Regions from separate parts of the Brevibacillus sp. Leaf182 genome, predicted to be linked through region 1. Evidence: riboswitches for the same ligand, from Rfam matches in the RefSeq annotation. Region 1 holds a riboswitch; the other holds the start of a gene.

Region 1 (16,538 bases):
GATCTGGCAGAGATTGATTTGGCTATTATCGAGGCGAACGGTCGATTGACCGTGCTCAAAAATTGAAGAAAAAGGGGATCGCGTCCGAACAAGTCTTTCTCGCAACGATTAATCGGAAAAATGAACTGCTGTACACCTTAAAAAACGAAAAAGAACCACAAGTACCTCCGTTGCATCATTAGCTATCGAATGGAAAAAGGCACAGTTCCTCTGCAAAACCTGCATGAAGTTACTGTGCCTTATACGGGAGCATAATGGTGAACTTGGTTCCTACTCGTGGTTTGCTTGATACATTGACCGTTCCGCCAATCGCATGAATGACATGATAGGAATACGTCAATCCAAGACCGGTCCCAGTTGTTTTCGTAGAAAAGTAAATCGTTCCAAGGCGGCTGATCTGTCCTGCATCCATACCGATACCGTTATCCTTGATGACCAAAACGGCTTTGTTTCGCTCGATGAGCAAGTCCAGGGAGACTTTTCCGTCCGAAATATCCGAGCACGCCTCGATGGCATTTTTGATGAAATTCACCAGCACTTGCTTGAACTCGTCTGGATTGGCCTTGATCGTCACAGGTCTCTCAAAGTCTTGCAGCGTAAGCTCCACGTTATGCATATTGGCAAAGGGGAGCATCACTTCGCGGATGGCATGGAGATGCTCGCTCACATTAATGATCTCATGCCGTTCCTTGAGTGGCTTGGAAATCGCAAGGTACTCGGTCAAAATGGCTTCTGTCCGTTGGATTTCGTCGAGACTGATGCGAATGTATTGATCGACTTTTACCAAATTTTCCGGGCGTTCCTGTATTAATTTCAAGAAGCCTTTGACTGCTGTCAGCGGATTGCGAACCTCGTGTGCGAGTGATGCAGCAACATGGCTCATCGTCTGGATTTTTTCATTTTGCGCGTGGCGAATAAACAGCTCCTTATCCGAAACGCATTTGCTGAAAAGCGACATTAATAACCAGAGGCCGAAAAAGTTTTGAATAGGAATCACTATGGTGTAGTAAACGAGGTGTTGAGTTACATACGTGGGAAAAAAGTAATAAGTAGTCCCTAAAGCAACCGTAGAAAAAATCGCACTCGTCATAAAAAGATACAGTGTTTTCCGATAACTGGCTTTATAGTGTCGATACAAAAAGAGTGACAAGACAAAATTGACTGTAAGGATCAGCATGGCAACCCATGTTCCTTCGCCACCTAGGTAGTACCGATAAACCAAGGCTTCAATCAGCAGGAGCAAGGCAATCTCGACTCCGCCATAAACCAGTCCGAAAAGAATGATGATATGTCGGATATCAAAAAACATGCCATTCGTGACGCTCGGGGCGAAGGTCATCGCGAGAAACATGCAGGCTGAGCTGGTGATGACAATAAAGGAGCGGCTGTAGTTCCTCATTTTGTCACGGTAATAGATGTTGAAAAACACAAACGGGATAATGGCGAAAAACCATTGAAGAATGACTTCTTTTAATAGACTCATGTAGCATCCCCATCGCAAATATTTGCTAGGCTTGTATCAATCTACGATAATTCGACAAGACACAACAAAATCCCTCTTGATGTTACATAAGAAACTGGAATATTTATCAAGAAAATTCTTTCGGTAAACCTAGTTGACAGATAGGTAATTGCCAGATTATATTCTGTATATACTTATACAAACGTTTTGAAAATAGAAACTACTCTTATCAAGAGAAGGCTGAGGGAATGGCCCTATGAAGCCCGGCAACCTAGCACGAGAGAATGCGTTCTTTCGAGCCAAGGTGCTAACTCCAACAGGTAGAATACCTGACAGATAAGAGGCGAGAATCTTGTCGATTTTTGTCCTCTTTCTCTGTGAAAGAGGATTTTTTGCTTTTGTCATCTGTTATCAAAAAGAAAAAGGGGGAACATTTGTGATGAAAAAGAAACTGGGATTACTGACTTCACTTGTTGTGGCTGCGTCTGTTCTCGTGACGGCATGCGGCGGAGGAACAAGCACCGGAACCGGCAGCACGAACCAGCAGGGCGGAGAGAACGCAAAGAGAATCGCATTGATCATGCGTCAAAACGTAGGGACGTTCTCCGCCCAATATATCAATGGCGTGAAGTCAGAGGTGGAGAAAAACGGTGGCGAGTTGACCGTATTCAACGCAGATACCGATCTGGCAAAAATGGCGTCCAACCTCGATGCGGCAGTGAATCAAAAATTTGATGGCATTCTGATCGACCATGGTACGGCAGAAGCGTTGCAGCAGGGCACGCAAAAAGCCGTGGATAGAAAAATCCCGGTCGTCCTGTTTGATACAGACATCAACATTCCAGGCGTGCCAGTAGTGGCGCAGGATGACAACAAATTGGCAGAGCTGAGCCTGGAGAAGCTGGCGGCAGATACAAACGGCAAAGGCAACATCGTAAAAATTTGGGTAGCTGGCTTTGCACCGATGGAAAAACGCCAAGTCACGTATGAAGCTTTCCAGAAGAAATACCCGGACTTAAAAGAAATTGCGGCATTCGGTTCTGCTACCAACAATACGGCACTCGATACACAAACGCAGATGGAAGCAATCTTGAAAAAGTATCCGAACAAAGGCGACATCACAGCAGTATGGGCGGCTTGGGATGAATTTGCCAAAGGGGCGACACGTGCCATTCAGCAAGCAGGCCGTACGGAAATCAAAGTGTACTCCATCGATTTGAGCGATGAGGATCTGCAAATGATCCAGGCGGAAAACTCTCCGTGGACAGCGACGGCAGCGGTAGACCCATCCAATATCGGACGCATTCATGCGCAAACCGTGTTCCAAAAAATCAAAGGCGAGCAAGTACCAGACAACGTGAAGCTGAATCCAGTGCTGGTGAAACAGGAAGACCTGCCGAAGGATAAGAAAGTAACGATGGGCGACCTGTCCCAATATGTACAAGAGTGGGGCAAGTAAGAACCAAATTGGCTTTTCCCGTTGAGCTGTATCCGTCAACGGGATTTTTCCTTATAGAGGTTGGAACACGCAGGTAAACAGGAGGTGTGAAAAATGTCCACATTGCAGATGAAAGGGATGGCGAAGCAGTTTTCCGGGGTTCCTGCCCTGCGATCCGTCGATTTCGAGGTGCGCGCAGGAGAGGTTCACGCACTCCTTGGTGCCAATGGCGCGGGAAAGAGTACCCTGATGAAAATCCTCACGGGAGCGTATCAGGCAGATGGCGGTACGATCACCATCGATGGACAGGCCGTGACGATCAATTCGCCGCAGGATGCCAAAGCACAGGGCATTCAATGTGTATATCAGGAAGTGGACACCGCCTTGATCCCGTATTTAAGCGTCGCTGAGAATATTTTACTCGATCAACTCGTCCAGGCGAAAACCAAGGGACTGATCAACTGGAAGAGCTTGTACAACGAATCAGAGCAGATTTTAAAAAACTTCGGCTTCTCCATTCCTGTGAGGATGCTCGTTGAAGAATGTACGCTATCGGAAAAGCAATTGATTTTGATTGCACGGGCGACCGTTCAAAAGGCGAAGTACGTCATTTTCGATGAACCGACAGCGCCGTTGAGTACAAAGGAGAGCGAACGGCTGTTTCAAATCATTGCGCAGTTGAAAAAAGCTGGGGTCGGGATCATTTATATCTCCCACCGCCTGCCAGAAATCTTTGAAATCTGTGATCGGATCACCATCATGCGCGATGGACAGCATGTTATGACCACAGACACGGCGAAGACCAATATGGACGAAGTGATCGCGAACATGCTGGGCAAAAGCTTTGACGAGGAGTTCCCAAAGCTTGCAGTGCCGATTGGCGAAACGATTTTTGAGGCGTCAGGTGTGGCTGGCGGCAAAGTACACGGAGTCGACTTGCAGGTTCGCGAGGGAGAAATCGTGGGTGTCGTCGGTCTGGTTGGGGCAGGAAAGACTGAGCTCGCCCGATTGCTCTTCGGTGCAGATGAGGCAAAGGCTGGAGCCGTTCGATTGCATGGAAAACCTACCCAACTGCGCTCGCCAAAGGACGCCGTCGATACAGGAATTGTGCTCGTCCCGGAGGAAAGGCGCAAAGAAGGCATTTTCGTAGAGGAGTCCGTACAGAACAACCTGTCAGTCGCCTCGTTGAAAAAGAAGTCCTTGCTTGGTTTTATCAAAAGAGGGGCAGAAGCGGCTAGTGCAAGAGAGCTCGTTTCGCGCCTTGGTGTAAAAACAGCCGATATCAAGCAACTGGTCGGTTTTCTCAGCGGCGGAAACCAGCAAAAAGTCGCTATCGGCAAATGGCTGGATACAAACGCTCATCTCTTTATGTTTGACGAGCCGACAAAAGGGGTGGATATCGGCGCGAAAAGCGATATTTACCGCCTGATCGGAAAGCTCGCCGAGCAGAAAAAGGGTGTCCTGTATTTCTCCTGTGAGTTTCAGGAAGTAATCGGGATTGCTGACCGGATTCTTGTCATGTTCGAGGGCAAGATCGTGAAGGAATTGAGTCGCGAAGAAGCAACACAAGAGCTGATTATGTACTACGCAAGCGGAGGTGAGTAACGTGGCAGATAAAAAGTTTAGCTTATTTGATTTTGTTTATAAATACGGAACGGTTGCAGTTATTGTAATTGTCATGCTGTTATTCAGTTTGACCAACCCGTATTTCTTCACGTACGACAACTTGACGGACATTCTTCGCTCCATCTCGATTGTGACATTTGTCGCGATTGGCGTTACGTTCTCGCTGATTGTCGGAGGTTTTGACTTGTCTGTAGGATCGACGGTTTCATTGACCACGGTCGTTTCTGCTTCGATGATGGTTTGGTACGAACAAGGAGTCTTCACGACTTTGGTTGTTCCCATTGTACTCAGCTTGCTCGTCGGGCTGGTCAACGCCTTCCTGGTCGTGAAAATCCGCATTCCTGATTTGCTGGCTACTCTGGCGATGCTCTACATCGTCAACGGCATTCATATGACGTATTCCCAAGGCTACTCGATCTACGCAAACATGCCGATGCAGGACGGCTCACAGGCTCCGGGAAAATTTCAGGAATGGTTCCTGTGGCTGGGCCAAGGAGAAATTCTCTCCGTACCGATTCCGGTTATCCTGACCTTTTTACTTGTCGCAATTACGCATGTGTACCTGACCTATACGAGACAGGGAAGGATGCTGTACATGACAGGCGGTAATTTGGAAGCAGCCCGTCTGTCGGGGATTCCTGTAAATCGCTATCGTACCCTGGCTTATGTGCTCTCCGCTCTTTTTGCGGGCTTGGGCGGGATGCTCTTGGCAGCGCGGATTGGCACCGGGCAGGTGAGTAGTGGCGGTTCCATGCTGATGGATGCAGTAGCGGCTGCTTTCGTAGGCTTCTCCGTTTTCGGCGCAGGAAAACCAAACGTTTTCGGTACATTTGTGGGAGCGATCCTAATCGGGGTGCTGCTTAACGGGATGACGATGCTCAATCTGCCGTACTACGCTTACGATATTATCAAGGGGACGGTACTGGCGCTCGCATTGGCTGTGACCTATTACCAACTGCGCAGAAAACGAAACGCTTAGAATCGTAACGTTCTTCTCGCTTTTCTCTCATCGATTTCTCATCTTCCTATTATTCCCTTCTCTTTTTTGAAGCTTAGTATTGGTCTTACTCAAGTGAGACGAATGCGAAAGCAAATTCAAATAAAGAGAAGGGATGTTGTTTTTATGCGTATACTTGTTGTGCCTTCGGGCTTTAAGGAAAGTTTAGATGCCGAGCAAGCAGCAGAGTGCATGAAAGAAGGAATCCTGCGCGTCCTCCCGCTCTCCCAAGTACAGACACTGCCAATGGTAGACGGGGGAGAAGGCTTTACAAAAGCGATTGTAAAAATTTCGAATGGTTCGATTATCGATAAGGAAGTAACGGGCCCTGTAGGAGAAAAGGTTCCTTCCCATTTTGGGATATTCGGATCAAAGACGACAGGCCAAACGGCTGTGATCGAGATGGCGGCAGCAGCGGGACTACGACTGGTTCCAAGAAGCTTGCGTGACCCGCGCAAAACGACGACACATGGCGTCGGTGAATTGATCAAAGCGGCGCTGGACATGGGGGCAGATCGTATTTTGCTAGGCTGCGGCGATTCCGGTACTTCCGATGGCGGGGCAGGCATGGCGCAAGCACTTGGCGCTAAATTTTTGGATGCAAGCGGTCGGGAAATCCGTATTGAAGGCGGAATATCGCTGGCAAACGTAACGAAAATCGATGTATCCGGCATGGACAAAAGACTCAAGCAGGTGCAAATCGATGTGGCTTGCAACTGGTTTAACAAGCTGTGTGGGGAAAACGGAGTCGCTCGCGTGTTCGGTCCGCAAAAGGGAGCAACGCCTGAGCAAGTGGTTGAGCTGGAAGAAGCACTCGAACAATTCGCGGCTATCATCGAGCGGGATTTCGGTATCGATGTCAGAGAAATGCCGGGCAGTGGTGCATCGGGTGGCTTGGGTGCTGGTTTGCATGCGCTGACGGGTGCGAATCTGTATCCACGCTACGACATTATCATGAAGTACATTGATTTGGATCGGATGCTTCAAGAGACAGACCTTGTATTTACGGCGGAAGGCAGTATTGATTTTCAAACACCGCGAGGAAAAATTCCAGTGGAAGTGGCAAAGAGAGCGAAGAAGCATGCCCTGCCAGTAGTGGCTTTGGTGGGGACTGTTGGGAAAGGTGCCCGACTCAATTATGAGCACGGAATTGATGCGTACACGAGTATTTTGCCGATGCCGTCTACGTTGGAAGAAGCGTTCATGCATGCGCAGAAATGGCTGACCGATTGCTCGGAAAGCTCCATGAGAACCATCATGGTGGGCCTGCAGCTCGCAAATCGTTTAATGACGAAGGAGCACGTATCGTGATTGCACAGACTGTTGCAAAGGAAAGACCTGCCTGGGTCCTTCCGATTGTCCTGATTATGTTCGTTGAATTACTGCTTATGCTGCCGTCTTCCCTGACATTTGAAGCCAAATGGAGCTTGTTCTGCTTCTGTGTCGCCGTGATTCTGTGGACGACCACCTCGCTGAACTCCGCCTATGTAGCGATTGGCTCCGTATTACTCCTCGTCGTGACAGGTACGGCTGACCAGGAAATTTTGTTCGACTCGCTTGCCTCCGATGTCATTTGGTTAATGATAGGCTCATTCATTCTCGGTGGCGCTCTTCAAGTGACAGGTTTGGCAGGCAAACTAACAGATCTGGTCGTAAGCAAGGCAAAGAATGTCAAAAGCTTGTTTTGGCTCTTGACGGTCGTCGTTCAATTTCTCGCATTCTTTATCCCGTCTACTTCTGGGCGTGCAGCGGTGCTTCTGCCTGTTTTCCACTCGCTGACCTCAGAAATCGGGAACAAGCAAATTACGAAAGCCATGGCGATCCTGATTCCGACGATTATTTTAGTATCGACGAGCTCCACCATGATCGGAGCAGGCTCCCATTTTATCGCCCTCGATATGCTGAAGGAGTTCAATGGGGAAGGGATTAGCTTCGCAGAGTGGCTGTTGTGGGGACTGCCGTTCGGGGTAGTAGCCAGCATCGTTACATGCCGGATTGTGCTGGCTCTGTTTCTCACCAAAGAAGAGATGCAGCGCCCACTCAAAAGCAAAAAGCTTTCCCTCACCTTGTCCCGCAACGAAAAATATACGGTTGCTGTGATCGGGGCGATGGTCATTTTCTGGCTGACAGAGCGTTTTCACGGAATCGAGATTGCTACCACGACAGTCGTCGGCGCCTTTCTTTTGACACTTCCGAATGTAGGCGTCATGAAATGGAAGGATGGCGTTCAGTCTGTCTCGTGGAACCTGATTCTGTTTGTAGGGGCAGCCATTGCACTCGGAAAGTCGTTGTTGGAGAGCGGCGCGGCAGAGTGGATCATGAAGAAGCTGTTCACGATCACCGAGCAACTGGAAGGGGAATCGTCCCTTCTGATCATTGTGGTTATCACATTGCTGACACTGACCTCCCATTTGTACATTACATCACATACAACGCGAGCCGTCATTCTTGTTCCACCGCTTCTCTACTTTTCTAGCAGCCTTGATTTGAATGAAGTGACCGTGTTGTTCTTAGGAATCGTCGGTATGAACTACTGCCTGACCTTCCCTGTCAGCTCCAAAGCATTGCTCATGTTCCAGGAAAGCGGCAAGGAGACCTTTTTGCCTAAGGATTTGCTGCGGTTGAGCTTGTATGCTGGTGCTGCCCACGCGATCCTGATGGTCGTCTTTTATTACGCGTACTGGCAGTGGGTGGGGTTATCAATATAAGTAAAAAATTATATCTTTCGTACGGATTACTCTTTGATCCACAGCCAATATTTGCTAAACTCATCTGGATAATGGATGCAAGGTTTAGGAGGATTACATGTCGGAGCGAATATTAATTGTGGAAGATGAAGAGAAAATTGCTCGTGTGATTCAATTAGAGCTGGAATACGAAGGATACGAAAGCGAGATCGCCAAAACAGGGCTCGAGGCGCTGGAACAATACAATCAAGGCGGATGGAACTTGATTTTGCTCGATGTACTGCTGCCAGGCTTGTCAGGTATAGAAGTGCTTCGTCGGATTCGGGTAAAGGACTCCGCGACGCCAGTCATTTTATTGACGGCCAGAAATGCTGTCGTGGACAAAGTAAATGGACTCGATCAAGGCGCGAACGACTACATCACGAAACCTTTTGAAATCGAAGAGCTGCTGGCGCGCATCCGTTCCTGCCTCCGCTTGTCCCAAATGACAAAGAAAGTGGAAGCCAGCTCCAAAGTAGAGGTAGCGGATTTAAGCCTGGATGAAAAATCGCGGGAAGTGACGAGAGGGTCCAGTCAGATCGAGCTGACACCGCGTGAATTCGATTTATTGCTTTATCTGATGCAGAATAAAAACCAAGTTCTGAATCGTGAACAGATTCTTACACATGTATGGGGATTTGACTATTTCGGAGACACAAATGTCGTTGATGTGTATATCCGTTACTTGCGTAAAAAGGTGGACCAAGGGTATGAAACCCCGCTTTTGCATACAGTTCGAGGCGTTGGTTATATGCTGAAGGGGTAGATTATGAAAATCAAAAATAAAATTCATTTGTTCTCCACGGTCGCACTCTTGCTTTTGTTGCTCATGGTCAACAGCTTCATTTACTTCATGTTCTACAAAGTGACAACAGACGGAGAGCTGGATCGTCTGCAACGAGAAGTCCTGCACATCCAGAGTGGACTCAATCAGATCGGTGTAGAAAGTTTCGACCCGGCCACGCTCTTGCAGCCGTATTTGCCGTCGAACGGGATGATCCGGATTATCGATCAGCAATCGCGGGCCATCGTCACGCAGGAAGTAGACAGCACGCAGCCAATCCCGGCACCGAAGCCCATCTTTGATCGAAAAGCGAGTGACGGTGTCTTCGATGTTAACGGAGCGAAATACGCGTACGTCAAGGTCCCGATCATTTGGACGAATGGAAAAATTGTCACGTTAGAAGTCATTGAAAGTATTGCGGGCTTGCAAGAAAATTTGAGCCTGCTGCAAAACGTTCTGTTATTTGCTTCGTTGTTCGTGCTAATTCCTGCTTTTTTTGCAGGGCGCATGTTGAGCAATCTGATTTTGCGACCAGTCAACTCGATGATTCAAACGATGGAAGACATTCAAGCGCGCAGTATTTTTAAGAAAATACCGCTTGAGCACACCTCCAAAGATGAATTACATGCGTTAGGAAGTACCTTTAACAAGATGATGGATTTATTACAGCAAAACTTCGAGAAGCAGCAGCAGTTCGTCTCAGATGCTTCCCATGAATTGAAAACGCCGCTGACCGTAGTAGAAAGCTATGCGAAGCTATTGAAGCGTTGGGGGACGAAAAAGCCGGAGGTTCTGACAGAGTCGGTGGAAGCAATCTATTCGGAAGCCGTGCGTATGAAGGATATGACCAATCAAATGCTTCTTCTCGCCAACAATAGCGCTGAATGGAATCTGGATGTCAAAGAAATCGACTTGATTCCGATGTGCCAAACGACCATTGCTCAATTGACCAATGCGTATGGCAGATCCTTTCAACTGGGCGCAAACCACGAATCGGTTCCTGTCATAGCCGATGAACAAAAACTAAAACAAGTGCTCGTCGTTTTACTCGACAATGCGATGAAATACAGCTCCAATGAAATCGAGGTTGGGGTGGGGCTTCAAGGCGACCGTCCTTATTTCTCGGTAAAGGATTATGGAATGGGGATTCCCAAAGAAGATTTGCAGCATGTTTTTGATCGTTTCTTCCGTGTAGACAAAGCCCGCAGCCGCGAAACAGGGGGTGTAGGGCTCGGTCTTTCCATTGCCAAACAGATCGTCGATGCCCATCAAGGCGATATTGCGCTGGATAGCGAAGAAGGGAAATGGACGCTCGTGACCGTTTTTCTGCCGGGGCAGGTTAAGAAATAGCAGGAGGTACGTATGAATAAAAAATGGAAAATAGGGCTGCTGGCGAGTTTTCTGCTGGTCACTACGGCATTTGGCATGCAACGGATCTTCGCGAGCATGGATTTGCAGTCATTGTCAGTGGAGGAAGTCAAACAGATCGTGACGGCCCGCTACCCGGGGAAGATTGAGTCGATTTCCATGACGGATGTAGGAAAAAACAGCATTTACAATCTCCAACTCCTCAATGAGCGCGGAACGTATAGTGTGATGGTGAATGCACATACGGGTGAAATTATTGATTTGAAGGAGCTCTCCTTGGTCGCAGCCACTACGCAGCCGAAGGCAAATGAAACGGCGACGAATCCAACGCAGCCGGGGGCGAATCCGACAGCCAGTACAGCGCCACAACCGAATAACGGCGGGAAGGATGCTTCGGGCAACGCGACCAAGCCAGCAGGCACGGGGACGGTGGGGACTGTTGCGCCAGGAAAACAACAGCCAGCTACAACCCAAACCCCAACACAGCAGCAGCCTAAGCCGAATCAAAGCTCGAATCCACCAGCGCAGCCACAGACCAAAATTACCGAACAGCAAGCGAAACAGATTGCGACGGAAAGAACAAGCGGTGGCAAGATCGATGATGTTGATTTAATCGATACAAAGAGTGGAGCAGTCTATCGGGTGATCACGATAAAAGACTCCAAAACGGTAGATGTACGCATACATGCTATTACTGGAAAAGTACTTTCGATGACCACCATCGACAATAGCTCTACCGATGATGATGACGATGATGATTTGATACCGGCTGATAAAAATGGCAGTGCTCCGGCGGATACATCTTCAAGTGATGACTCGAGCAACATCGACACCGACGATGATGACCTGGATGATGGTGATGATGATTAAGATTTAGCGTTTAGCATTCAAATAGAGAAAGCCGTCAGTGTCTGCATTGACGGTTTTTTCGTTCGGGAGGGAAAGCGATGGTGACATATCCGACAGAAGCGGTTCGTGAGACGATGGAGAGATGTTTTGCGATGTTTCCCGGTATGCTTGAATTGTCTCAGCAGCGAATCAAAACCCGCGATAAGTGGAGAACTTGGGAGATCAGAGTAGGTCATAACCATACAGAACTGGAGATAGACAAAGAAACTGGTTATGTGACGGATTTCGACTTGGATAAAAAAGATCGAGAATGGTTACCTTCTGGCGAACCAATTGATGCCGAGTCAGCGACGGAGCAGGCCATAGAAGTAGCGGAAAAATTATACGGAGATCATCTGAACGAAATGGTAAGAGACCATGTAGCAAAATTGAGAGAGTTTAGCGAGAGACAGCAATGGGAGCTATATTATCGTTATTTTTTTCATGGAATTCCGCATTCAGATGTGTTTTTGAGAATAGCTTTAGACGAGTCGGGAAATTTGGTAGACATACAGTACAGCGGATTTCACGATTTTGATCGCAAACATAAGCCTCCCAAGCCAGAAGTGATAACAAAGGAGGAGGCGAAACAAGCGTACGTTGCTTTTTTGGAGAAAAACATGATGCTCATATACGATGAACAGGAAGAAGGGAAGCTCAAGTATATCCCTGATGAGGCAGCGCTGGACTATGTTGTCATTCATGCAAAGACAGGACAAATAGCAAAGACGGTCATAGGGGGAAGACGGCTTGTAGAAAAACACTCAGAGGTCATACCAATCATGGCCCAAGGGGAATCCCTTGTTTTCGCAAACTTGCAGGAGATCGAGCAATGGGTAAAGGAACATTTTCAATTAGATTTGACTCACGCAGGGATGAAAAGAGAAACACTTGTGACTCCGAATGAGGATGGGGAAACTTTCAATCCAATGAGCGGATATTTCAGATTCGTTGCCGAAGCGCGGGAACCTGGTTGGCCTTCTACTATCCATTATTTCTGGCCATTACCAGAAGATGAGGAGGAGGCTGAAACTGTTTACGATCCTGACGTTGTATGGGTTACACTCAATCGAACGACCAACGAGCTGCTTGCCTTTACGGTTAACCAAAAAATAGAATATATAGCGCCACGGCTTTCGGAGCACGATGCGTTGCAAATAGCAAAGAGGTTTTTGGAGAAATACATCGAGCGGGGAATTACCGAGCTTCATTATTATGAACTGTGTTTTTTACGTGGTACCGGAAATACCTATTACTTCTATGAGCGTCGACAAGGAATCGTACTCACAAATAGAGTCTACACAGTAAAAGTCAATCCTTGGACAGGCCAGGTAACGGGTTTTTACAAGCACGATGCCCGCAAAAACAAGGAGATTCCCGATCCCGCCTCTGTTGTGTCTACTCGGAGGGCAGCGGAGAGCTTCTTACGCCTGTTTGACATGGAACTGGAATATGTACAAGTGGAGAACAGAGATTCAAATAGAAGAGAAAAAGCTCCTGTTCCGTTCCCGGTTTATCGGCTCAAATATACATGTACAAAGCGTTATAAATATTTCGACGCAATGACAAGCCTGCCAGGCAGATGATTTTGCTTACGATCATACAGCCCAGTGAAACTGCAGATACTCTTTGACGTAGAAAGAAAAGAAGGGAGAGGATGTATCTGTTTTTTGTTGGATTAACGCTTTGCATGATCGCATGGATAGCGGGAGGAGTATTTCTATATGAAGGGGATTATGTAACGGGAGGAGTCTTGATTGGTGTTGGTCTTCTTCTTTTTATTTGCATGATCATCTTCTATCGTAAGAAGCGTAAAAATTGTTCGCCGGATTGCAACTATCTCCCCGTTGATTGTCCGGTTCCAGATTGCAATACACCCGATTGCGATTGCAAGCCAGATTGCTCACATTGAGGGAGTGGATGAAGATCAATTTGCAGTGGATACCATGTCATCGGCGCCCAGATCGTTCCTTTTATATAGTGGGTCAAAAAATGCCGCTATGTGCCAGATGTGTTTCGATCCTAGCTGGATACCTGCTGGCACCTGTTTTTGCAGGGATGCATATCGTGACCTCTTACTATTTGATTGGATTCCTGTTATTGCCAATGCTCATTGATGGCTTTACCCAACAATGGAAGTGGCGGACAAGTAATAACAAGCTGCGCTTTTTCACAGGGCTCAGTTTTGGAATCGGTCAGTCTTTACTCATCTCCAATGTCGTTTGGTTTTTGGTAGAGAAACTGAAGTGAACCGAGCTGACTTTATGTACACAAAAATTTCAATTTTATGGTAATCCTTTCACCTGGGACATCCCTCCTATATAATACTGGTGGGGGGATATTAGTGATCCATTATAAGACATACATACGTGGTGAAGATTGCGAATGGGTGACTTTTGTCCATGGGGCAGGGGGCAGCTCATCGATTTGGTATAAACAACTGAAGGCATACAAAGAGAATTTCAATGTTCTTCTAGTAGATATGCGTGGTCACGGAAAATCTAAAAACATCCCAGGCAAGCTGTTCAAAAAATATACCTTTGATGATGTCAGCAGAGATATCATTGAGGTTTTGGATCATTTAAAAATCACTTCCACCCATTTTGTGGGGATTTCCTTGGGAACGATCATCGTGCAGATTATTTCGGAGCAGGCCCCGGAGAGAATGCGCTCTATGGTTTTGGCAGGAGCTGTGACGCACATGAACGTGCGGTCGCAGGTGCTGATCACATTGGGGAATATGGTCAAGCATTTCATCCCGTACATGTGGCTGTATCGACTGTTTGCATGGGTGATCATGCCGAGCAAGCGTCATAAAGAATCGCGCTCCTTGTTTATCCGTGAAGCCAAAAAGCTTTGTCAAAAAGAATTCAAGAGATGGTTTAAGCTGACAAAAGGCATTAATGGCTTCCTAGGAACCCTCTTTGATAAAGAGCCTCCCATCCCTACCTTGTTCATTATGGGTGACGAAGACCATATGTTTTTGCCGTTCGTCCAGATGCGTGTGAAAAAAAGACAATTTGCACAGTTGAGTCTAGTCGCTGACTGTGGTCATGTCGTCAATGTCGATCAGCCAGAAGAATTTAACCGAATTTCCATCGGGTTTATTCAAAAGCAGTCGACCATAGCGCAAGGAATGTATGCATTGAATCCAGCATAGCTTCGTAAGATAAGAGCCGCAGAGGATGCTTCTGGGGTTCTTTGTTTTTTCTTTGGTTGCGATTGGTGAAGAAAAATGTTCAAATGAAAAAATGGATTGGGTAAACCTGATATATGCAAAAAGGAGGGAAACACATGTCGATTCAAAATGAACATGATTTGCTGTGCTTGAAGCGGATTGGTAGTATTGTGGCAGAGGCAAGAGAGACGATGATAAGGGCCGTGCGAGCAGGCGTGACAACAAAAGAGCTCGACCAGATTGGCGGAGAGATCTTGGCAAAGTACGGAGCGCGGTCTGCACCGAATATCACCTATGATTTTCCAGGGCATACGTGCATCAGTGTCAATCACATTGTTGCGCATGGCATCCCGGATGATACTGTCCTGAAAAATGGCGATATCATCAATATTGATGTCTCGGCAGAGCTGGATGGATATTTTGCCGATACAGGTGCTTCTATTGTGGTAGGGGAAGGCGAGCCTGAGAAGCAATCCTTATGCGAATGCGCCGAGGAGTCGCTGTACAAGGCATTGGATGCGGCAAAGGCGGGATCGAAGCTAAGCCAGATTGGTCGCATTGTTCACCAGGAAGCCAGGAAAAAGGGCTTTACAGTCGTCAAAAACCTTACCGGCCATGGCATCGGCAAAAGCTTGCATGAAGAGCCTGCTTACATTTTGAATTACTATGACAAAAAGGATAGACGCTTGCTCACAGAAGGCCTCGTGTTGGCAGTTGAAACATTCATTTCAACGGGGACGGAATATGTGGATGATGGCAGGGACGGTTGGGCGCTCATTACGCCTGATAAAAGTTACGTAGCTCAATATGAGCACACCATCGTTGTAACGAAGGGGAAGCCAATTATTTTAACAGCTTGATTGCAGAGAGACCTCAGATGGATGAGGTCTTTTTTTGTGAAGAAAAACTTGCAGAATACCCAATGATTGTATATTCTTTATATAAGAATATATGTTCGTATTATGTAGAGGAGGCTTCTTTCCATGAATCGGTGCGGCTGGGTGAATCAGGACCCTATCTATATGGATTATCACGATCACGAGTGGGGAGTTCCTGTCTATGAAGATCGATTGCTCTTTGAATATTTGAATTTGGAAGGCGCTCAAGCCGGACTGAGCTGGTACACGATCTTGAAGAAGCGGGAAAATTATCGAAGAGCGTTTGATAACTTTGAAGCAGATAAAATTGTTCAATACGATGAAGCCAAGATCGAGCAATTGCTGACAGACGAAGGCATCGTTCGAAACAGGCTGAAGATTCGCGGCGTCGTGAAGAACGCCCACGCTTATTTGCGGGTTGTGGAGGAGTTTGGGTCCTTTAGCAGCTATATTTGGTCGTTTGTAGGCGGGAAGCCGATTCATAATCATTTTCAGGAAATGAAGGATGTGCCTGCTTCTACCGAAATCAGCGACAAGATGAGCAAGGACCTGAAAAAGCGCGGTTTTACATTTGTGGGTTCAACCATTTGCTACGCCTATATGCAAGCAGTCGGCATGGTCAATGATCACGTAGCGACATGTGATCTCTATCAAAAAAACTAGGACGAGCTTACGGGGAGGGATGAATGGCATGAACGAGAATGATCTCTTAATCTTAAACTTTGAGGAAGTAAGACGTAGAAGCATCAAAGTTTGGAAGGCAATTCCCAAAGAAATGCTGAACTGGAAGCCTGACGATAAAGCGTTCACTTGCGGGGAAATGATTCGCCATGTCATCGAGGGTGAGTTTTTGTATCACCAAATTTTGATCCAACGGGGAAGCGCCCCCTTGTCTGACATCCCCAATCCGTATGAAACCAAAGAGTTTTCGACCGTAGAAGAAGATTTGGCCTTTGCGAAGCCGTATCGAGAAGAATTTCTCCGCTTCGTCAGAGGGCTGTCCAAGAGTGATCTGGAGAGTGTCCGTATCGATCGATCCGATGTAGGCTATGTCCGCACGCTTGGAGACATGCTGCTGCGAATTGCCTATCATGAGTCGGTACATACCGGTCAACTGCTAGATTATATGCGAACGATGGGTGTGGAACGTCCGAATATTTGGGATTAAAAGAGTGCGAAAGATAGAAAAGCAA
Region 2 (16,538 bases), on a different contig from region 1:
GCCTTGAATCGTAAAGCTACCCTCTTGATAAAAGGTGGACGCGATCGTCATCACGATTGGAATGACCATGAACAGCGTCAAAAACAGCACACCCGGCAACAGCAATAAATAAAGACCCGTTTTTCTCATCTGATTAACTCCTGTTCACGGTATCGTCAGGCTTTCAATGCGCCAAGAAAACGCGCAAAGAACGCATCTGCATCTACGTCCAGACAGACGTTTATGTTCGGTTCTTTTTTCAGGCGGTTTTGAAAGTCGCAAACCGTTTGCCCATCACACAACTCACTTCTCGTTTCGATATCTACATACAGCTTCCTGGTCGCCACCAGGCTCGGATCGAGCGCGACTGCGACAGCCAATGGATCATGCATGGCGCACGCATAAATGCCATTTCGCTGAAAATAACGATGAAGGTAATCAGACGTACTCTGTCTGACGTACTCGCCCATCGGTGTATCTCCTAGCTCGCGAATATGCTCCTCGTTCAGCAGCACTCTTCGCGTCACATCGAGTCCAACCAGCGTCAATTGCGGGAATCCGGCATGAAACACAACCTTGGCCGCCTCTGGATCGACGTACATGTTATACTCCGCAACTGGCGTCACATTGCCATGCTCGCGGACCACTCCACCCATGAAAATGACATCCTTGACGTGTTGGACGAGCTCCGGGCATTTTTTCACCGCCAGCGCCAAATTGGTCAGCGGCCCCGTCATGATGAGCGTAATCTCGCCGGAATGAGCGAGTACGTTTTCCACGATGAAATCAGGAGCAAAGCCAGCAGTCGGCTTCTTGTACACCGGAACGCCGGCCAGAGCACCTCCCAAGCCATCCTCACCATGTACGGCATGCTCGAAAAACAACGGCCGCAGCAGCGGTTCAGATGCTCCACAGACAACAGGGATTTGCTCGCCGACTTGCAAGAAATCGAGAATTTTGCACGTGTTTTCTGTGGCTTTTCGCAACGACACGTTGCCATTCACCGTAGTGATGCCCACCAAATCGAATTGCCCGCTCTTCACAGCGAGAATAATGCCAAGCGCATCATCAATGCCCGTATCTACGTCAAGAATGATCTTTTGCACGAGTGGTCCTCCTCACGAAAACGAGGGTATATCCGAAATTGTCTATACCCTCGCCCTTGTTTTTCTATCGTTCGTTATTGCGTAATTTCACGATTCCAACGGTCAATCCATGCTTTGGAGTGCTCGTTAACGAATTTCATGTCCAGCATTTTCAGCTTGCTTACGGTTTCTTCCCCATACGTTACGCCTTTTGCCTCTTCTTCTGTCAGTTGAACCGTTTTGTTTACAGGGGAATCGATTTTTGCTTTTGCTGTTTTTTCCTGAACTTCCTTGCTCAGTTGGTAGTTGATGAAGTCTTCAGCCAGCGCTTTGTTTTTCGAGCCTTTTACGATGTTAACCGTATTCATGACTGCATATCCGCCGCTTGCAGGTTGTACGAAAACAGCTTCTGGAACAGCGGCCTTGATGTCTTTGAAGTACATTTCCATGATCGGTCCTACGCCGATTTCTTCTTGACCAAACATATTCACGTATTCAGAGGTCTTATCGTAGAACTTCACTACACTTTGGTTGACTTCTTTCATTTTCGCGAAGGCTTGATCTTCGTTAAATTCCTTGTTGCCCGCTATCTGGGAAGCACTGTCAAGAACCATCGGGCCAGTTGTGGACGTAATGCTTGGCAGTGTCAGCTTGCCCGCCAGCTCTGGGTTCCACAGGTCTTTCCAATCCTTGATCTCGGTTTTCACGAGCTTTGGATTGTAGGCAATTCCGAATTGACCAATCGTGTAAGCTGGACCGTACTCCTCGCCCAGTGGTGCTTTGGCGATGTCGTAGATTTGATCCAGGTTCGGGATGCGGCTGCGGTCGATTTTTTCAAATGCTCCACTCTCAATCCCTTGCTGTGCATAGTAGTCAGAGAGGTAGATCAAGTCTACATCGGAGCTTCCTTGGCGAATTTTGTTCAGGCGCTCTGCATTGTTCCCGATTTCCAGCACGATTTTCACGTTATGTTCTTTTTCAAATGGCTCATATACTTCTTTGCGGAAAAAGTCTTCAGAGAAGCCCCATGTGGAGATGACCAGCTTTTGTGGCTCACCCTTTGCTTCGCCTCCAGCCCCTCCCGCTTGTGGTTGATCATTGCTGCCACAGCCAGCAAGAGCCAGTGACATCATAGAAAAAGACAGGATTCCAGCAAGTAATTTTTTCATCGTAATTCTCCTCCAGTTGGGTTCATTTGATGACAAAATATGGTGATACAATAAAAAGAAAAGTACCCTTGATTAGAACGTATCATTCTAAACAAGAGCACTTTTCTTCGTAAACAAAGAGAAGTGACACCCGTTTTTACGCAAAGTCTACGGTCTCCCCTTAAGATAGATCAAAAGAGAAAATCCGAACGATTGCGTCAGGTATTCAGTTCTGATTCAGCTAAAATAACATTCGTGATCGCCCATTGCGTAGGCGCATCATAGTCCCGCAGCACGGCTTCCAACGGCAACCCCATCTCTTCCTCCAGTCGTTCTCGCAGTTTCTTCTTATAAAGAAGGGACATCCGAAAATCGACTTCGAGCTTGAGGGCCGGCGCTTCGCCTTCCAACGCTTGTGAGCGCGGAGAACGGCGATGCTTGGCTTGGAACGTAATCATCTGATTTTCAATCGTGACTCGGAGCAAAGTCGTTCCAAATCCGAACAACTCTTTTGCTATCTCATTATAGATGGCAGACAGCTTTTTTCTGGTTTCATTGGAGTCCACTAGAGTCATGTCATCACCTGCGATAGCTGGTATCGGGTTCATTCGCTCTCATTATACAAATGATTTTCCGATTCTTCAATAGAATATTCGTATTTAGATCAATTTCACATTTTTCCACCAAGTCATTCGTTTGCAAAAACAGTTGACACGTAAAAAATCAGTCGTTATAATCCAACTATCCAAATAAGAATTAACAACAATGTTTGGAATGATAATTTCATAGCACATTCTCTTATGAAGAGAGGTTGAGGGACTGGCCCTATGACACCTCGGCAACCTATCGCAAACGATATGGTGCCAAATCCAGCGGAATTTATTCCGACAGATAAGAGAGGTATTGTTGCCGTGTATTTACATACGCGCAGTCCCAGCCTCTTCTGTCGGAAGAGGCTTTTTTTATTACATCTTACATCCAGAGAAAAGGGGTATTTTCATGAAAAAGACTGGTCTACTGCTCACTACACTACTTCTCGCTGCATCGCTCGTAACAGCTTGCGGCGGTAAACAGGAAGCTGCGCCTGCTAACGGCGGCACTGCTGCTGAACAAACCTCACTCAAAGTGGGCGTCACTGGCGGCCCGCACGAAGAGATTCTCAACAAAGTAAAGGAAGTCGCCAAAGGCAAAGGACTCGATGTCGAAGTCGTCGTTTTCAACGATTATGTACAGCCGAATCAAGCTCTCGATAAAGGAAATCTCGATGTTAACAGCTTCCAAACCATTCCGTTCTTGGCGAAGTTCAATCAAGATCACAAAACAAAGATCGTCGAGGTCGGAAAAACCGTGACGTACCCGATGGGCCTGTACTCCACCAAGCATAAAAAAGTCGAGGACATCCCGGCTGGCGGTGTTGTCGGCATTCAAAACGATCCGACCAACCGAGCACGCGCCCTGTTGCTCTATCAGGCTGCTGGCTTGATTAAGCTCAAGGATGGCGTGGGCGACAACGCAACACCACTGGACATCGTAGAAAATCCAAAAAATTTGCAATTCAAAGAGCTGGAGGCGGCATTCCTGGCACGCTCGCTGAGCAATGTAGAAGTCGCTTCGATTAATACGAACTTCGCAATGGAAGCTGGCTACTCCCCGAAAAAAGATGCGATCTTCGCTGAGACGGCTGACTCTCCATACGTGAACATTTTGGCAGCCAACGAAACCAACAAAGACAACCCCGCTGTCAAAAAGCTGGTCGACATTTACCGTTCGGAAGAAGTGAAAAAATTCATCGACGAACGTTTTGAAGGAGCTGTACTGCCGTCCTGGTAAGATCGACGCCAGGAACATCAAGAACAACAAGGAGAACTCGTTATGATACAGCTAACCGATATTCATAAGTCGTATCAAGTAGGAAACAAGCAGGTAGAAGCATTGAAGGGCGTATCCTTGCAGGTGGAAAAAGGGCAGATTTACGGGGTTATCGGTTTTAGCGGAGCGGGGAAAAGTACCCTGCTCCGTACCATCAACCTGTTGGAGAAGCCGACTAGCGGTTCTGTGATCGTCAATGGCCAGAACATGCTGACCCTCAAGGAAAAAGAGCTGCGGCAAGCTCGCAAAAAGATCGGGATTATTTTTCAGCACTTCAATCTGCTCTCTTCCTATAATGTCTTTGACAATGTGGCGGAAATCTTGCGGATGAATCGCGTCCCCAAAGATGTCATTAAGCGCAAGGTAGAAGACCTTCTCGGCTTGGTTGGCTTGTCTGATAAAGCACATGCTTATCCTTCACAGCTATCCGGTGGACAAAAGCAACGGGTGGGCATCGCTCGTGCGCTTGCCACTGATCCGGAAATCCTGCTCTGTGACGAAGCAACTTCCGCTCTCGACCCGCAGACGACTGAATCGATTCTGGAGCTGTTGCTCGACATCAATCGAAAGTTTAACCTAACCATCGTCCTCATTACCCATGAAATGCAGGTCATCAAAAAAATCTGCGATCAGGTAGCCATCATGGAAAATGGCGTCGTCATCGAGCAAGGCTCTGTTTTGGATGTTTTCAGCAATCCGCAAGAGCAAACGACCCGTAATTTTATCAAAACGGTTTTTGACGATCAGGTACCACAGGAGATTTTGTCCAAGATAAAAGAAACCGGACCCGTTTCCAAAATTGTTCGCGTTGCCTTTCGTGGGGATGCCGCTCTCGATCCTGTTCTGGGAACACTGTCTGCACGTTTTCCGATTAGCACCAATCTATTGTACGGCTCGATTACAACCATAAAAGGTACGGCGCTCGGCATTTTGCTTTTGCACATTTCTGGTGAAGACCAGGCCATTCAGGATGGCATTCGCTTCTTGCGCGAATCCGTCTACCGCGTAGATATTGTGTCACCAGAGGAGGTGCGGAGCTAATGGAGCGTTTGATTGAAATGATTCCGGTATTCGGGCAATCACTGCAAGAAACTGTCATCATGGTTGGGTTTTCGTTGTTCATTGCGACACTGATCGGGATTCCGCTCGGGATTTTGTTGGTCATCACACAGGCGAATCACCTTTTCCCGAACAAAATCATCTATCACACCCTGAATACGATCATCAACATTGTGCGTTCGCTGCCTTTTATTATCCTGATGGTTGCGATCATTCCTTTTACGGAGTTGATTGTGGGCACTTCGATTGGGATTGAAGGAGCAATTGTGCCGCTCATTGTCTATACTGCGCCTTACATCTCACGCCTGATGGAAACGGCCCTGCATGACGTAGATCGTGGCGTTATCGAAGCGTATCAGGCAATGGGCGCATCCCGGACGCAGATTATTTTTCGCATCATGCTGCGTGAAGCACGGCCTGGCATCGTCCTCTGCCTGACGATTGCGACCATCGGTTTGATTGGTGCTACTGCAATGGCCGGAGCAGTCGGTGCCGGCGGACTCGGCGATCTCGCCTTGCGCTACGGCTACCAGCAATGGGACATCGAAGTCATGATCATTACTGTCGTTATCCTCGTCGTCCTGGTCCAGCTCATTCAATCATTAGGCAACTGGGCAGCCCGAAAACTGAAAAAGAGCGCGTAAATCGAAGAACCCCTGACGAGATCGCTTGTCAGGGGCTTTTTTGTAGGTATGTAGACCAATCGTCACTGAAAGTTCGTTGGTATTTCGCTCGATATTCATGTAGACTTATATATACAAGTCATATTAATGAGAGGGGCTACTCAAATAACATGAAAAAACTCATCATGATGTTGGTTGCCGTAATGCTCGTACTCGCTCCGGCCGGAGGATTTATTGATCATGCCGACGCGAAAGGTTATAAGTCCGGGAAAAAATCTTTTAACTCTAACACGGCTCCTACCAATACACAAACAACCAACAAAGCCGATTCAAATGTAAACGCAACAACCAATAAAGGTACTACAACAACTCCTGCTGCTACCGCAAGCAAAAGCGGCGGATTCATGAAAGGTCTCCTGATTGGCGGTCTGGCTGGTTTGCTGTTTGGAAGCCTGTTCGCTGATATGGGTATTCTCGGCTCCATCCTTGGCTTCATGATCAACCTGATGGCGATCCTCGCTGTGATTATCCTGATCCGCAAAGCGTTCGTCTACTTCAAAACCAAGCGCGCGAAAGAACAGGAACTGAACGCATGGAAAAGATAACTTTTTCTGAACAAGATATCATTAATGCAATCTGCATTCATGCAGCTTACAAAAAGCAATTGAAGCCACAAGACATCTCCGTCGAGCTAATGTGGGACGAGGAGTATGGCTTCTCTGCTGAAATACACTGGATGGATCGCCAACAAATCTTCGTCGAGATTAATATGATTGAAGCGATTCGCTACTACCTGGAGACCCAGATGCAGCGCAACCCTTATTCCGCCGGTATCGAGCTGGTATTGGACGACGAAGAAGGTATTATCGCTCATATCACCTACTAAAGCTTGACCATCGTAAGTTAACCCAAGGCCAATTTGTTCACACATGTGAGCAGGTTGGCTTTTTCATATTGAATTTGGCTTCATTCCGTTATATACTTTATCTTAGTGAAAATGATTATCATTGTCTGCGTTTACTCATACATGTACATACTTTCCTAAAAAGGAGTTGGCCCATTGTGGAGCGCTTATACACGCAAAAGCTGGACATCGGATACGGTGAGCTTTCCATTGTCAAAGACTTGAACATCAGCATTCCTTCTGGAAAAATCACTGCCCTGGTCGGTGCAAATGGTTCTGGTAAATCGACGATCCTCAAAACTCTCGCCCGGATTATGAAACCAACCGGCGGACAAGTATTTTTGGACGGTAAATCGATCCATCAGCAATCGACCAAGGAAGTCGCCAAGCAACTGGCGATTTTGCCGCAAAACCCAACCGCACCCGATGGCTTGACCGTGTCTGAGCTCGTTACCTATGGCCGCTTCCCCCATCAAAAAGGCTTCGGCTCCTTGACTAAGGAAGACAAAGAGATCGTAAACTGGGCTATCTCCATGACTGGCATGGCAGATTTCCATGATCGTCCGGTTGACCAGCTATCCGGCGGTCAGCGCCAACGCGCCTGGATTGCGATGGCTCTGGCGCAAGGAACAGACATCCTGTTCCTGGATGAGCCTACGACCTTTCTGGATATGGCTCACCAACTGGAGGTTCTCAAGCTCCTGCAAAAGCTGAATGACGAAGAGAATCGTACGATCGTCATGGTCGTCCACGATTTGAACCACGCAACCCGTTATGCACAGCACATGGTTGCCATCTCTCGCGGTACCGTTGTCGCTGAGGGAAGCCCTGCTGAAGTCATGACGCCTGATATGCTGCGTAAGGTATTCAACATCGAAGCAGACATCCTGATTGATCCTCGCACGGGTGTACCGCTCTGCCTCCCTTATGAGCTGTCTCATGCTGTGGATCAAAAGCAACCAATCGAAAACGCGACCCAACCTGTTTACTCGGAAGAGCGCAAGCTGGTTGGAGCCAGATAATTGTTAGATGCCGCTAGCAAAAAGCCGGTTTTCACCACGTTTTTCGGTGTAACCGGCTTTTTGCTATCCCTACTGTTTATCTCTCTTTGTTACACGGGCTTAGAAAACCTTACAGTTAGTCACAACCCCACATGAGACGACGAAATGGACTACGTCTGTTTGCAATGGCTCTCTGATCTTGAGCGCCGCAGGCTTGTTACATGGAGCCGTAGCCACCACTCATTGGGGGTCCTTTGAGCTGCTCCAATCTCTCGGAACCACTCCAACAGAGGAAAGAGTCGTTCGTCAGGGCAAAATCGTTACAGCGGCCGGTGTTTCCTCTGGTATCGACATGGCCCTCCAATTGGTTGCATGGGTACGATCCCCAGCCACCGTTCGACTCTGGTTCACCAGAGAAGGCACCTGCTTTATTGGTAGAACAAATAAGAGGGATGTTTCGGGAGTTTGCAAAACGGGAGCCCCGGGTATAAATCAGTACGTTCTAAAAAATGAAAAGGCGACAGCCTGGGGATGTCTTTCTCCCCTCGGCTGTCGCCACTTTCTTTTCTAACCTCTTACCACTTAACTTCTTTCAGAACTTCGTCTGCCATGCTGCCAGTGGAAACCAATCCACCACCGGAGAGATACCAGTAATTCGCATCGAGATAAATGATGTTGCCATTTTTAAATGCTTTGGTGTTTTTGATCAGGTCGTTTTCGATCGTTTGTTTTGCAGAAGCAGAAGCGTCTTGGTTCTTGTTCACAACACCGCGGTCTACAACAAACAGGTAGTCCGGATCTTTTTCAACGATATATTCGGAGGATACGCTTTGACCATGTCCTTCGACTTTAATGTCTTTATCTACAGGAGTGATACCCAACTCCTTGTGAATAATGCCAAAACGAGATCCAGGACCATACGCGCTCAGCTTACCTTCGTTCACCAATACGATCAATGCATTTTTACCGCTAGCTGTTGCTTTTTCATTCACTTGCTTGATAGACGCATCAATTTTTGCCAGCTCTTCGTCTACTTGTGCTTCTTTACCGAAGATGGTACCCAATGTTTTCATGTTCTCTTTGAAGGATTCCATGTAATTCTCGTTGTCTACACCCATGAAGATGGTTGGAGCGATTTTGTTCAGCTCTTCATATGCAGGCTGTTGACGACCGGAGATGAAGATCACATCTGGCTTCATTGCGTTGATTTTCTCAAAGTCTGGCTCTTTCAAACCACCAACGTTTGTGTACTTTGCATCTTTGAACTTTTCCAGGTACGGAGGAATGTTGGAAGACTGAGCAACACCCGCTACTTCGATACCCAATTTATCCAAGGAATCCAGGACGCCGTAGTCAAAAGAAACAACGGTTTTTGGATTCTTTTTCAGTTTTGCTTCACCCAATTTATGCTTGATTGTAATTTCTTCGGATGTTTGTACAGCTTCAGGTGCTTTTGTCGCATCTGTCGCTGGAGTTGAAGGGGCAGCATTATTGGAGCCGCATGCGGCTGTGAATACAGCCATCAGTACTGCCATAAACAGCATGAGTAGTTTTTTGTTCACTTCTCTCACCTCTATATAGAATTTAAAAGTATATAAAATTATTGATAGCTTGCTGATGAACCCCCCTTGCAGGCCATCAAAATTTTAACGATAGGAAGATGGTTCTTACGCGAAATAGACGCATATTTTGTTCTCGTCAATGTCTTCAATCTGGATATCCATGTCATAGACATCTTTTAGCGTAGGTCGCGTAATGATCTCGTCTGTGGTCCCTTCTTTTACGACCTTGCCGTCCTTGAGAGCAACAATATAGTCCGAATAGACAGAGGCAAAGTTGATGTCATGAATAACGATGACAACCGTTTTACCCATTTCGTCTACCAGTCGTCGCAGTACCTTCATAATCTGGACGGAATGCTTCATATCCAAATTGTTGAGCGGCTCATCCAGAAGGACATAGTCTGTATTTTGAGCGACGACCATGGCGATGTACGCACGCTGGCGTTGACCACCACTCAACTGGTCGAGATACTTGTGCTGAATGTCCGTAAGTTCCAAATAACGGATGGCATCATCCACATGCTTCCAATCCTCTTTTGTCAAATTCCCCTGTGAATACGGGAAGCGACCAAAGCTGACCAGCTCGCGAATCGTCAACCGTACCGTAATGTGGTTTGATTGCTTGAGAATCGATATTTTCTTGGCAAGCTCACTGCTCTTTACCTGGCCAATCTCCTGACCCTCAATGAAAACCTCACCTTGGTCCTTTTTCAAAAGACGACTAATCATGGACAGCAGGGTGCTCTTTCCGGCCCCATTGGGTCCGATAAAGGACGTGATTTTTCCCTTGGCAATTTTCACAGAGACGTCTTCCACGACATTTTTGCTACCATACTGTTTTGAGACATTCCGGACTTCTATCACGCTTTATTCTCCTTTAACAGAAGATAGATGAAGTAAACCCCACCAATAAAGTTGACAATGACACTGAGTGTTGTAGAAAACGTGAATACGTGCTTCACAATCAACAAACCGCCAACTAAAGCAATCACACTGATTAATGCCGAGCCTGCCAGCAAGTATTTATGCTGATAGGTTTTCATAAACTGATGGGCGAGATTCGCAACCAACAGTCCGAGGAAGGTAATCGGTCCGACCAAAGCTGTCGCAATGGAGACGAGAATCGCAATCACGATGAGGAATCGCTTGATGACAAAATCATAGGGAATCCCCAGATTGATCGCCTGATCCCGGCCGAGCGATAATACATCCAGATACTTGATGTAACGCCAGAAGTAAATCGCAATCACGATGACCAACACATAGCTTGTAATCAACAAATCCGTTTTTACATTATTGAAGCTGGCGAACATCTTGTCTTGTACAATCAAAAACTCGTTCGGATCGATTAACACCTGCATAAACGTGGACAAGCTGCTGAACAACGTCCCCAGAATCAATCCGATTAATAACAGGAAGTAAATGTTTTGCCCTTCTCTTCTAAACAGAAATTTGTAGAGCAAGCCCGCAAAGAGCACCATGATTCCCGTCGAGATAAGAAAGTTAACATTGTTGTTCATCAGGGTGAAGTGTGTGGAACCAAAAACAAAGATCACAAACGTCTGGATGAACATATAGAGCGAATCGAGGCCGATGATGCTAGGCGTCAAGATTCGGTTGTTCGTAATTGTCTGGAAGACCATCGTGGAAAAGGCGATGATGCATCCGGTTAAAATAATGGCGAGAATTTCCTTCGCCCGCCGAGGAAGGATATAGTCCCAGTTGCCGCCGGCGTTAATTGTCATGAATATGGCTATTAAAGCAATGGCCACAATCGACAGGGCACCTATCTTAGCTTTCATTGTTCATATGCCTTTCTTCTCATGAGTAAGTACACGAAGATCGCGCTGCCTATGACCCCAACCATCAAGCCGATGGAAATCTCGTATGGATAGATGATAAGGCGTCCCAGGATATCACAAGCCAGTACAAAAACCGCACCAAGCAAAGCGGTATGACCCAAGCTTTTCTTCAGGTTATCCCCCAGGTACAGCGTAACCAGATTGGGAATGATCAGTCCCAAAAACGGGATCGCCCCTACCGTGAGAATAACAACCGAAGTAACACTCGCGACGATGATCAGACCGATATTGACGACCTGCTTGTAGTTCAGCCCGAGGTTAATGGCGAACTCTTCACCCATTCCTGCAATCGTGAACTTGTTCGCATACAAGTAGGCGATAATCACCAGCGGAATGCTTATGTACAACAGCTCGTAGTTGCCTTTCATAATCGTGGAGAAATCTCCATGCAGCCAGGCAGACATATTTTGCATCAGGTCGTGCTTATAAGCGAAAAACGTCGTGATCGAACCGACGATATTTCCAAACATCAAGCCCACTAGCGGAATGAAAATGGAGTCCTTGAACTTGATTTTGTCGAGAATCTTCATAAAGATAAACGTTCCAAGCAAGGCGAAAGCAAAAGCGACGAGCAGCTTGACCCAAGGACCAGCATCGACGAATACCAAAAGGGAAATCAAAATTCCGAATCGAACGGAATCCTCTGTCCCCGCTGTCGTTGGCGAAACGAACTTGTTCCGCGTCAACTGCTGCATGATCAGGCCAACGATACTCATGCTCATCCCCGCGATAATGATACTGATGAGTCGCGGAATCCGGCTGATCAACATGACTTGTACCTTGTCATCCGTGAGATTGAACAGGTCCCTTGGAGATATATTTATCACACCAATAAAAAGTGAAACGAACGATAGCAAAATAAGTGCTACAACCAAATATCTCTTTTTCATCGCGTCCCTACTCTTCTTACGTTTTCATGGAGTAATGTTCCGTATTGACTCGAGCATTTACGAAAGAGAATAATTCTCATGATCATTAATAAAGAGATTCATTCTCAATTAGAACTACCTTTGTTATATTAGCACTTCTTTATCGGAAGGGAAAGCTTTTTTTCATTAGTCGGCTAATTTTTTCCTCAACCTGTCAAAATACCGACAAGAACAAGAAAACCGCCAGGGTAAAACCCCTGACGGTCCTGATTATTTGGATGTGTACGAGCCTGTTACGTTTTGAACGAATCGATCTCCGCTCCCGTCATTCTCAATCAGCACATTTCCTTCGACTGTATCAATGACAATATTGCCGCTTTGGTCCGATATCGTAATATCACCCTTATGCTTCCTGATATACATATCACCGGATTGATCGTGAATCGCTACGTTTCCACCTGTATTTTCCATGACGATATCACCTGAATCGTCTTCGATCAGTTTGAGGGCCGACGCGTCCTTGATCTTGATGTCTCCGGACTGATCACGAATCTCTACCTCTCCGGTTGTATTCGTTAATTCAATATCACCGGAGTCATCCTCAATCGTGAGCTTTCCCGTTAGATTGGTCATGTCAATATCCCCAGATCCATCGGTAAGGGCTATCGGCATCTGGGCAGGAACGATTACCGTTAGCGTCATATCCACATAATTTAAACCGATATCTGTGTTCACTTCGGATCGTAGAGTTGCCGTATTTCCATCCTTCTCAAGTGTAATGATGATTTCTTCGGGTTTGACATTTTTCGTTTTGATATCAGCCTCCACATGAATCGCGGTTGCTTTTTCATCACCTTTGACGATCAAATCGCCTGAATCCGTTGCAATATTCAACGCCTCGATGGACTCCGCAGGTAATTCAAGCTGTCTCTTTTCTTCTTCGATCTTAATCACGTTATCGCTGATCGTGCATCCGGCCAAGCCGATTCCCACAGCAATTAACCCTACTCCTATCCACTGTTTCATTTGTTTCATCTGGTTCCCCTCGATACTGGTTATTTTTACAAAATAAGTTCTATATGTATCGTAGCAAAACAGCGTAGAAGAGAAATCAGGCTACAGAGTTGTTCTCTCGTCAGTCTGTAGACGGATATTCCATTGTAGAGATCGCTTCTTTTCCCTACACTACTAGTAGGAATATTTCCCCAATTGAGTTGCCTCGGAGGGTAAAACAATGGACTTGAATCGAATCCAATTTGTGACGGATGCTTTTCCGTGCTTTTCCCTTGTTCCGGAAGCCGCATGGCGCCATCCTGACATAACAGTGGAACGCTTTTCTCCCCAGCTTACGATGCAGCAGGGACATCTGTTTGCCCACGCCGCCTTTGTATTGTCAGGCAAGGTCCGCATCTATATCATCAGCGAGTCTGGACGTGAGGTTACGCTATATCGGGTACAACGCGGGGGAGTCTGCGTCCTCATGATGGCAAGTATTTTAGGTGAGACGGGCTATGAAGCGTCCGCACAGCTAGAAGAGGAAACCGAGCTGCTGCTTTTGCCTGTAGATGTCTTCAAAGAATGGATGGATCGCTATAAGGACTTGCGTCAGTTTATTTACCGGAACATGATCAACCGAATGGTCTCCGTCACGTCTCTGGTCGAGGATATCGCGTTTAAACCGATCAACGCGCGCATCGCCGAATTATTGCTCCAACGTACTACAGATTCTCGCAATCACCTAACCATCACCCATGAAGCGATTGCTATTGAACTCGGGACGGTCAGAGAAGTAATCAGTCGATCACTCAAGGAGTTTGAGAAAGCCGGATGGCTTCAGTTAGGTCGAGGCCGAATCGCTGCTATTCACCGTGATGTCCTCCAGGAAAGACTTTTTCTTGGTGAGTGGTGAGTAAGCTAGCCTCCCTATATCACTCAATTACGAGCTGGCATTCGTTTGTTTTTTCGTATGTTCGACTGTACTTTTTATGATCAAATGATTGCTACATTTTTCCTATCAGTGTTATGGTAAAAGTAGACTACTTACTAAGAATAACGAACCGTTTCGAAACAGGAGGTTTTATGGCTCGTATACTGATAGCAGACGACTCCCTTGTAGTACGAGATTACATGAAAATCATTTTGGAACGGGCGGGCCATCAAGTCATTGCAGAAGCAACGAATGGATTGGACGCCTATCAAAAGTATGCGGCCCACCTCCCCGACGTGGTGACGATGGATATCAATATGCCTGGCATGAATGGCATAGATACCGTCAAAAAAATCATCGGCACCTTCCCCGACGCCAACATCATTATGGTCAGCACCAACGGATTAAAGCCGCTCGTTTTTGAAGCAATCAACGCTGGAGCGCGCCATTACATTCTAAAACCGATCGATGAAGAACGACTTTTGGCTTCCATTACGAATTCTCTTTAGTCGATCAAACAAAAAACTGAGGCACTGTCGCCTCAGTTTTTTCAATGGTCTAGCGAATGTCTTCCAACGGGATTCGGAAGGTAAAGCAGGTGCCCTCGCCTTCTTCGGTATGAACCTGAAGAGTGCCGCCCAACTGTTCAACCTCTTGTTTGACAATGGACAGGCCAATTCCTCTGCCCGATACGAGACTTGCGTTTTCTTGTACCGTGACATGCTCTGCCAATGCCAACTTTAGCTTTTCCATATCTCCGCCCCGCCCATCATCACGAATCGTGACGCACAAGGAAGTATCCTCTTGCCAAAGGCGGCATTGAATCTTGCCGCTGCGTTCTTTTCCGCATGCCAATCGTTCTTGCTCTTCTTCCATTCCATGATCGATCGCATTGTTGAATACGTGAACCAGGCTCCTCGCAAAATTCTCGAATCGCTCCGGATCGACCAGTACTTCTTCAGCATCCCACTCGACCGGATCGATCGTCTTATTCAGACGGATGGCGAGCTCACTTACATAGTCTTCATACCGGGACAACATGTCCTTCATCGGACGATAGCGAAGCTTGCGAATGCGTTGGAGCAGCTCCTGCTGAGCTTCCCCCTGTAACAGACTGGTGATCTCATGCTCGAAGCTTTCCCACCGCTCTTTTGCAATGGTGTACACATGCTCGTTTTGATCGAGGAACCCGACCCCGAGCTTGTGCTGCATGATCGACAAATCTTGTTGCATCGCAGCTCTAACCTCTGCAAATGACTGCTGGGCACGCACATCCTCGGCGGACAGGTGTTCTTCGGACTTTGCCCATTGAATCAACCACGACTCCAAATCATGCAGCTTTTGCGGTGTATGAATCAAGTGTAATTGACTGAAGTCACCTTTAAACTGATGAATCTGAGCGACCAATTTGAATAGTTTCTCGGAATCCGCCATCTCTTCTTTCAGGACCCGCTTCCACCCATCCTCAAAGAAAGCGTCAAAAGCCCGCAGTACCTTTTGGAAGAGCGGGAGACTAATCGCTACCGTTACGACCATATTCAACCTTTGCCATTCTCGCTCCATCTTTGATTTGAGCGCCCGTTGCTCACTCATATCAGTCAGGATCAGCATCAAGCCCTCTGGCGAATCTCGCCGATCTTCATAAATCGGCTTACACGCTAGCTTCAACGGCATTTGATTAATCTGGATTTCTGTAGGAAACAGACTGAGATACAACTCTTTTTGCCCTTGGTCTTTTGCTTCAAAGTACTTTTCCAAAAGAGATTCAATAAACACGCGGTCCTCTGGGCGATCTGGATATAACAGCTCTGCGACCGATACGCCAGCCAGTTCTCTGCCAAAAATCCGTAGACATTCCCGACTGTATTCGGAATGGACCAGCAGGTTTTTGGAAAAAGAAAGGAAGCCTTGTCCCGCATTGTTTAACAGATTTTTATTCGCCTGTAAAAGTGCCTGAATCTCATTGGTACGCTCTGTCACAATCTTTTCCAAGGATTGATTCCATTGCTCCAATTGATGGTACAGTCTCGCATTTTCAATAAAGATCGCAATTTGCGAGAAGATCAGTCTGAGCGGCTCTGATCGTTTTTCGTTGAACACATGTGTCGTCTCGTTGTTCTCCAAATAAATGACACCGATCATTTTGCCTTGCTGCCATAGCGGGGAGCATAGAATCGATTTCGGCTTGTGCTTCGCGATGTACGTATCGCGGAAAAAGACACCTTCAACCGAAGCATTGTGGAGTACCAGCATCTCTTCTGTGCGAATGGTGTAATTCACGACGGCGACAGAGAGCATCCCGCTATGCTCATACGGGACAGACTGCATGATCTCCACGTCCAAATCGACAGAGCCTGCCGCTTCGATGAGCCAGTCACCATCTTTTTTCAGCAGGAGGATTCCTTTCTCCGCACCTGCATTGCTCATCACCGTGCGCAGCATCGTCGCCAACAGCATTTCCAGGCGGAGCTCGCTGGCAATCGTTTGCGACGCCTTGATGACACTCATTAAATCGACGAGGTCTGCTGTCTGGTCAGTCGTGGCAATCTCGGCGGAAGCTCCCATGCTTCTTACCCGTTGCAAAAGATAAGGGTACCGTTCCCCAATCTCTCGTGCCTTGGCGACCGCTCCCCAAAGCATGTAAACCTCG

Evidence for each region. Region 1 has a riboswitch for S-adenosylmethionine ahead of ASG16_RS06855 (sugar ABC transporter substrate-binding protein). Riboswitches for the same ligand answer to the same signal wherever they lie in the genome.
Region 2: linked by a shared signal. The riboswitch ahead of ASG16_RS04890 (MetQ/NlpA family ABC transporter substrate-binding protein) and the one ahead of ASG16_RS06855 (sugar ABC transporter substrate-binding protein) in region 1 are both predicted to bind S-adenosylmethionine.

What each region holds. Positions count from the first base shown of each region.
Region 1 is NZ_LMPN02000017.1:70,425-86,962, reverse strand. It holds gene ASG16_RS06865 (DUF421 domain-containing protein) at 1-66, shown strand, start outside; gene ASG16_RS06860 (sensor histidine kinase) at 230-1,483, opposite strand; SAM riboswitch class I at 1,686-1,805, shown strand; gene ASG16_RS06855 (sugar ABC transporter substrate-binding protein) at 1,902-2,921, shown strand; gene ASG16_RS06850 (sugar ABC transporter ATP-binding protein) at 3,015-4,505, shown strand; gene ASG16_RS06845 (ABC transporter permease) at 4,507-5,505, shown strand; gene ASG16_RS06840 (glycerate kinase family protein) at 5,650-6,834, shown strand; gene ASG16_RS06835 (SLC13 family permease) at 6,891-8,231, shown strand; gene ASG16_RS06830 (response regulator transcription factor) at 8,329-9,015, shown strand; gene ASG16_RS06825 (HAMP domain-containing sensor histidine kinase) at 9,019-10,383, shown strand; gene ASG16_RS06820 (PepSY domain-containing protein) at 10,396-11,271, shown strand; gene ASG16_RS06815 (YcdB/YcdC domain-containing protein) at 11,349-12,875, shown strand; gene ASG16_RS06805 (DUF2085 domain-containing protein) at 13,210-13,539, shown strand; gene ASG16_RS06800 (alpha/beta fold hydrolase) at 13,634-14,449, shown strand; gene map (type I methionyl aminopeptidase) at 14,584-15,327, shown strand; gene ASG16_RS06790 (DNA-3-methyladenine glycosylase I) at 15,451-16,008, shown strand; gene ASG16_RS06785 (DinB family protein) at 16,037-16,513, shown strand.
Region 2 is NZ_LMPN02000015.1:421,885-438,422, forward strand. It holds gene ASG16_RS04870 (ABC transporter permease) at 1-129, opposite strand, end outside; gene ASG16_RS04875 (nucleoside hydrolase) at 156-1,085, opposite strand; gene ASG16_RS04880 (ABC transporter substrate-binding protein) at 1,160-2,233, opposite strand; gene ASG16_RS04885 (Na-translocating system protein MpsC family protein) at 2,431-2,787, opposite strand; SAM riboswitch class I at 3,008-3,110, shown strand; gene ASG16_RS04890 (MetQ/NlpA family ABC transporter substrate-binding protein) at 3,212-4,042, shown strand; gene ASG16_RS04895 (methionine ABC transporter ATP-binding protein) at 4,085-5,122, shown strand; gene ASG16_RS04900 (methionine ABC transporter permease) at 5,122-5,784, shown strand; gene ASG16_RS04905 (hypothetical protein) at 5,934-6,368, shown strand; gene ASG16_RS04910 (YxcD family protein) at 6,356-6,649, shown strand; gene ASG16_RS04915 (ABC transporter ATP-binding protein) at 6,826-7,689, shown strand; partial or broken gene ASG16_RS04920 (DJ-1/PfpI family protein) at 7,793-8,159, shown strand; gene ASG16_RS04925 (siderophore ABC transporter substrate-binding protein) at 8,244-9,230, opposite strand; gene ASG16_RS04930 (iron ABC transporter ATP-binding protein) at 9,336-10,094, opposite strand; gene ASG16_RS04935 (iron chelate uptake ABC transporter family permease subunit) at 10,091-11,032, opposite strand; gene ASG16_RS04940 (ABC transporter permease) at 11,029-11,982, opposite strand; gene ASG16_RS04945 (DUF4097 family beta strand repeat-containing protein) at 12,232-12,996, opposite strand; gene ASG16_RS04950 (Crp/Fnr family transcriptional regulator) at 13,196-13,870, shown strand; gene ASG16_RS04955 (response regulator) at 14,041-14,397, shown strand; gene ASG16_RS04960 (AAA family ATPase) at 14,447-16,538, opposite strand, start outside.